Prochlorococcus marinus XMU1404: one gene and its partner. Each later gene encodes a partner of the first gene's protein in a complex. Links are inferred from orthologs where the notes say so. Each region holds a gene or a part of one and is shown on either strand. Other genes may lie near its edges. The genes, in order: mnmG and mnmE.

The links.
Region 2: the proteins of mnmG (region 1) and mnmE are in contact, whole or in part, in a solved structure (PDB 9HIP), measured with the Escherichia coli proteins. The link is inferred for Prochlorococcus marinus XMU1404 from one-to-one orthologs.

What each region holds. Positions count from the first base shown.
Region 1 is NZ_JAAORE010000003.1:536,489-540,029, reverse strand. Bases 258-3,246 are described here. They hold mnmG (tRNA uridine-5-carboxymethylaminomethyl(34) synthesis enzyme MnmG), read right to left. Parts: upstream 2,742-3,246; coding sequence 774-2,741; downstream 258-773. Other genes in these bases: dnaB (replicative DNA helicase), read right to left, coding at 2,755-3,246; HA144_RS09265 (chorismate lyase), read right to left, coding at 258-725. Outside these bases: HA144_RS09270 (RNA helicase), read left to right, coding at 1-170; more of HA144_RS09265, read right to left, coding at 150-257; more of dnaB, read right to left, coding at 3,247-3,541. UniProt on the Escherichia coli protein: NAD-binding protein involved in the addition of a carboxymethylaminomethyl (cmnm) group at the wobble position (U34) of certain tRNAs, forming tRNA-cmnm(5)s(2)U34.
Region 2 is NZ_JAAORE010000001.1:179,470-182,523, reverse strand. The notes cover bases 1-2,960. They hold mnmE (tRNA uridine-5-carboxymethylaminomethyl(34) synthesis GTPase MnmE), read left to right. Parts: upstream 1-769; coding sequence 770-2,152; downstream 2,153-2,960. Other genes in these bases: nadC (carboxylating nicotinate-nucleotide diphosphorylase), read left to right, coding at 2,235-2,960; HA144_RS00995 (DUF2062 domain-containing protein), read right to left, coding at 265-708; HA144_RS01000 (RelA/SpoT family protein), read left to right, coding at 1-246. Outside these bases: more of nadC, read left to right, coding at 2,961-3,054. UniProt on the Escherichia coli protein: Exhibits a very high intrinsic GTPase hydrolysis rate. Involved in the addition of a carboxymethylaminomethyl (cmnm) group at the wobble position (U34) of certain tRNAs, forming tRNA-cmnm(5)s(2)U34.

The DNA of each region.
Region 1 (3,541 bases):
CTTATGGGAAAGAGATTAAAGACGATAATTGGCCAGATGAAATGGATTTCAAAGTTGAAAGATGGCAAAGATCTTCAGAAAAAGAGAATAATATATCAAGAGATCAACTAAACCAAAAAGTTCAATCAAAATCAAGAAATCTTCCCAGATCAAGAAGAAGAAGAGTATAGACTTGCAAATTCTTTAATTCCAGAAGAACCTAGTAAGCTTTCTAAATGTGGATTGAAAACCTCCCTAATAATTGTGAGAGGCTTTTTGTCACGAAAAAATCTGTAATTTCTTGACCAGAATGGACCTTTAAAACAAAATTGATCTTCTAACCATTTTGAATTAACAAGTGAAATTCGGTCAACTTCTCTAAATAATTCTGATCTGTCTTGCGTTAAATTTTTCCAAATTGGTTCTTCTTTGGCTTTTAGATTTTCACTCACTTGTTCTGCATTCCACCAACTTTCAGCCCATGCTAAGTGTTTATTATTGTTTTTAATCCAAACTTGTCTTCTAATTAAAGGGCCATTTAATTGATTCAATTCTTGAGGACCCTCTTTACTGAATAGAGGATCTAATTGCATTGAAATCAATTTAATTTTTGTTTCTTGATTAGTTAATAGTTGTAGATGTCTAGTGGGACTTCCATCTCCAAGCAGCATTAATTTCCATGGACCAGATATTTTGGGGAGTGAATTTTTCACCAAAAAAGTAGATGCTTTTTCTTCCCATAATATTTTTGGGGATTTAAAAAGTTTATTATTCAGTACTCTCACAGATTGCTTTTACGATGATAACTTTTTTTTAGCAAAAATATTTGACTTTTCTTTTCTTATCTCTCTTATTTTTAGCCAAACAAGTAATGCAGTTAAGTCAGCTTTGCTAACCCCAGGAATTTTTGAGGCATCTCCAAAATTTTTTGGCTTTATCTTATTCAAATTTTCTCTAGCTTCTAAAGATAATGTATCTATCTTTTCATAATTTATTTCTTGAGGCAGAGATTTACAGCTTTGACGATTTATTTGTTCAATGTTATTGTTTTGTCTTTTGAGGTAACCCTCATATTTAATATCTATTTCAACACCTTCTTGTATTGAAGAAGCCAGATTTTTTTTAGATAAATCATATTTAATTAGATCTGAATAATGAAAGTTTGGTCTTTTTAAAAGTTCTTTCAAAGTTGTTGAGCCTTTGATTTTGGATCCCGTGTCTAATTCTATTTTTTTTGCTATTTCATCTGTATTTTTTAAACGGGTGTTTTTTAATCTTAATTTCTCTTCTTCGAGGACCTTCATTTTTTGTTGATAGTCCGACCATCTTTTTTCATCAATCAGCCCTATTTGATAACCTAATGGGGTTAATCTCCTATCTGCATTATCTCCTCTAAGAGTTAATCTATATTCACTCCTACTAGTAAGAACTCTGTATGGTTCCTTTAGATCTTTAGTAATTAAATCATTGATCATTGTTCCTATATAGCTGCTTTCTCTAGTGAAGATTATTGGATCTTTTTTGTTTATTTTTCTTGTCGCATTGACTCCTGCAACCAATCCTTGTGCTGCTGCTTCTTCATAACCAGTAGTTCCATTAATTTGTCCAGCGCTATATAAATATTCAATTTCTTTCGTTTCGAGTGATGTTTGGAGCTGTGTTGCAGGTATATAGTCATACTCGACAGCATATGCTGGTCGCAACATTTTACATTCACTTAATCCAGGCAAGGTTCTTAAAAGTTCTAGTTGAATATTTTCTGGTAAACCTGTAGAGAATCCTTGAACATATATTTCGGGAGTATTAATTCCTTCTGGTTCTAAGAAAATTTGATGTGATTCTTTATCAGCGAATTTAACGATTTTATCTTCAATTGATGGACAATATCTTGGCCCTTTACTTTCAATAAAACCTCCATAAATGGGTGTTAAATGTAAATTGTCTCGAATTAGTTGATGTGTTTGAGAAGTTGTTCTTGTGATATGACAACTAACTTGGGGCATATTATTTTTGATATCTGGGTCAAATGAAAAATATTTATCTGCTGCAGTACTAGGTTGAATATCTAATTCATCAAAACTGATACTTCTTTTATCAACTCTTGCTGGAGTGCCTGTTTTTAAACGTTCTGTTTTGATACCAATTTCGTGCAAATTTTGAGTAAGACCTTGTGCTGCTTGTTCGCCCGATCTACCAGCTGACATTGATTTATTGCCTATCCATATTTTGCCTTCTAAAAAAGTACCAGCCGTTATGATGACTGATTTCGCTGAATAATAACTACCAAAAAATGTTTTAACACCCTTTATTCTTTTTTTTACAATTTTTTTTGAGTTCAATCCAATTTCTTCAGTTTTTTCAATATCTAGTTCAGTAATCATTGCTTCTTTCAAAGATAAATTATCTGTATTTTGTAGTATTTCGATCATTTTTTTGGAGTATTCTCTTTTATCTGTTTGTGCTCTTAATGCCCATACAGCTGGCCCTCTACTCGCATTTAATATTCTTTTTTGGATTGCTGTCTCATCAGCTAATTTCCCAATAATGCCTCCTAATGCATCAACTTCATGCACCAACTGACTTTTTGCTGGTCCCCCAACTGCAGGGTTGCACGGTTGCCAAGCAATCCTATCTAAATTGATTGTGAATAAGGCTGTAGAAAAACCTAATTTTGCTGTTGTTATAGCTGCTTCACATCCCGCATGCCCTCCTCCAATGACGATAATGTCGAAAGATTCATTTTTTGATTGATGATCTTGCATTATTAGGATCGATTTAATTAGCTAAATTCCTAAATCTCGTGAATTGAGGTTCAAATAATAATTTAACAGTTCCCACGGGTCCATTTCTATGTTTAGTGACAATGATCTCTGTAATTCCTCTATCTTCAGTCTCTGGATTATAGTATTCGTCTCTATAAATCATTAATACTAAATCGGCATCTTGTTCAATAGATCCTGATTCTCTCAGATCGCTTAACATTGGCCTTTTATTTGTTCTAGATTCTACTCCTCTACTAAGCTGAGATAAAGCTACTACGGGCACTTTTAATTCCCTAGCCATGCTTTTAAGGCCTCTTGTTATTCGTGAAAGTTCTTGCACCCTATTATCAGGGGTTGATCCTTCCATCAATTGGAGGTAATCAATCACAATTAATCCTAATTCTTTTTTTTGTTCAGCTATTAATCTTCTGCACAGAGATCTCATCTCTAAAACACTTAAGTTAGGTTTGTCATCTATAAATATTGGTAATTGACCTAGTGAATTGATACCTTCTCCAAGTAAAGGCCATTCATCTTGCTGTAATCTTCCTGTTCTTAGCCTGCCACTCTCGATTCCAACTTCCATTGAAAGTAATCTATATGTCAACTGTTCTTTACTCATTTCAAGGCTAAACACACAAACAGGTAGATCTTGAGATTGTGCTACATTCTTAGCCAAATTAAGAACCATTGAAGTTTTCCCCATTGAAGGTCTTCCAGCAACGATTATTAAATCACTTCTTTGAAAGCCTTGGGTCATCGCATCAAGGTCGTAAAAATTTACAGGAATTCCAGCTACT
Region 2 (3,054 bases), on another replicon or contig:
AATAAGTTTCCAATTCAGCTACGAATAGAAGTAATTGATAGAGTTGGAGTTCTTAAAGATATTCTTATGCAGTTATCTGACAAAGGTATAAACGTTAGCGACGCCAATGTTAAAACTGCTTATGGTAAACCAGCTATTATAAATCTGTGTGTAGGTCTTGAAAGTTATAATCAACTTCACAAAACAATTGAACAAATTAAATCAATGGCAGATGTTTTAGATATTGCCAGAGTTGGACAAAGTTAATTTTAAAATCAGAGCAATCTATTTTTTATTTTTTTTTTTGTAGATAAAGAAAACAATACTGCCACAAATCAAAGCTAGTAAAATACCTACACAAGATGAACCTAAGAGTAATTTTAGGGAAAAAATCCTACCTTGTTTCCATAAGTCATCAATAACTAAACTTTTTTCAAGAATTTTATTAGAAGAATTATTTAAAAAAATCGAACCAACTTTATAGTTAAAATAATAAAGTGGAATATAAGTAAAAGGGTTGCTTATCCAAGTACCAATTGCAGCTAGAACAATATTTCCCTTGGCTATTTTTGCAAAAAATACCCCTATTAAAGTCTGAAACCCAAAAAAAGGAAAGCAGCCACTAAATACCCCTATAGCTAAACCTTTAGCATTAAAGAAAGGACTTCCATTCTGATTCCTAAATAATGATAGAATTTTCTTATAGGTAATATCTCTTTTAAATCTCATTCAGAAAGAAAATTTCAAAATTCTTGATAATCTTACTTAATTATCCATAACAAAGCGAGAGATGGATTCGATAGTTACTACAGAAGATACGATAGCCGCAATTGCTTCAGCTATAAGTATAGGGAAAGGAGGAGTTGCGATAATAAGAGTATCAGGGAAAGACTCAATAAATTCTTGCAAAAAGATTGTTCAAACAAAATCTAAATATGCATGGGAATCACATAGAGTTTTTCATGGTTTTATTCAGGAAAATAAACAAAATAAATTTATAGATGAGGTTTTAATTTTAGTAATGAAATCACCAAATAGCTTCACAGGAGAGGATGTTGTTGAACTTCATTGCCATGGAGGAATTATCATAGTGAATAAAGTTCTAAAGAGATTATTATCTAGTAATTCTAGAGTTAGACTTGCAAACCCGGGAGAATTTAGTCAAAGAGCTTTTCTTAATGGAAAAATAGACCTTACTCAAGCCGAGTCGATTAATCAATTAATTAATGCAAGCAATACAAGATCAGCAGAGTTAGCTTTTAGTGGGATTCAAGGAGAAATAAAGAAAACAATTAACGATATTAAAAATGACCTTATAAATCAACTTTGCGAAATAGAAGCGAGAGTTGACTTTGAAGAAGACTTCACAGATTTTGATTACACCAAATATCTAAAAAACATTAAAAAAGTAAAAGAAAAAATAGAATTACTAATAGAAAATGCAAAAAGAAATTCATATATTCATAATGGAATATCCATTGCGCTTATAGGTAAAACAAATGTTGGGAAAAGCTCTTTATTAAATTTACTTGCAAAAAAAGATAAAGCAATCGTAACTAATATTCCTGGAACAACTAGAGATGTTATTGAAGTTAATTTAAATATTAATGATATTCCAATGAAAATAATTGATACTGCTGGCATAAGAGAAACTCATGAACAAATTGAAAGTATTGGAATTAAAAAAAGTATTGGGAAAATAAAAGAGTCAGATTTTATAATTTATATTTATAGTCTTGAAGAAGGATTTAATGAAGAAGACAAAAAAATAATACAAGGAATTCCCAAAGAAAAATTAATTACTATTTTGGGCAATAAAAAAGATTTAATTGATTGCAAAAATATTAATTCAAATGATTTAAAAAACACAATTCTTATGAGTATTAAGAATAATGATGGTGAAAGATTATTGATAGACACAATCATAAAAAAATGCGGATTAAAACAAGTAGAAAATATCAATATATTTTTAAACGAAAGACATCTAACAAATTTGTCTGCTTGCCTATCTAATCTAAATGATACTGATGAAATAATTGAAAATAAATTGCCATTTGATTTGTTATCAATTGAACTGAGAGATGGAATCCAAAACTTATCTAAAATAACTGGTCAAGAATTAACAGAGGAACTTCTAGATAATATTTTTTCTAAGTTTTGTATTGGTAAATAAATTTGAGTTAAATTACATAGTGATATATAGTTGATTCTCTAACTTCATTTGAATTTTTATTAATTAATTATTTTTTAGTTTAGTGGATTTAAATACTCCAATAATAAGTAAAATCATTGATAATTGGATCGATGAAGATATAGGTAGGGGAGATCTTACAAGTCCCTCTATTACAGAAGAGAATGGTCATGCATATTGGATTGCAAAAGAGGAGGGTATATTCTGTGGGGTTGAAATTATAAAAGAAATTTTTAGAAAAATTAATTTAAAAATCAGTCCAAAATTTAATATCTCTGATGGAGATAAATTTGTTAAAGATCAAAAACTCTTAGAAATATATGGACCTTCAAAAAGTTTACTCGCTAGTGAAAGGATCAGCTTAAATATAGCAATGCATTTATCTGGAATATCAACATATACAAAGAATCTTATAGATAAATTAGAAGGCACAAATATAAAATTAGCAGATACTAGGAAAACGACTCCTGGCTTAAGAATATTTGAAAAATATGCATTCAAATGCGGAGGTGGGGTGAATCATAGAATGGGATTATACGATGCTGCTATGATCAAAGAAAATCATATTGCATGGACAGATAATCTTAAGAATGCAGTACAAAAAATTCGCCGAAATTCGCCTTTTACAACTCATATCATAATTGAAGCTGAGAATATCGAACAGGCAAAAGAAGCAGTATTAGCAGGAGCGGATAGTGTCTTATTAGATGAACTTAGTCCTGAAACAATCAAAAAAAGCGTTCAAGAATTAAGAGATTTATCAATAAATAGCCTAAAAAAAGAAGTCAATAAAAATTTGATAATAGAAGTTTCTGGAATAAAACCTGAAGAAATTAGTAAATATCTAATAAAAGGTATTGATTTGATTTCAACAAGTTCTTCTA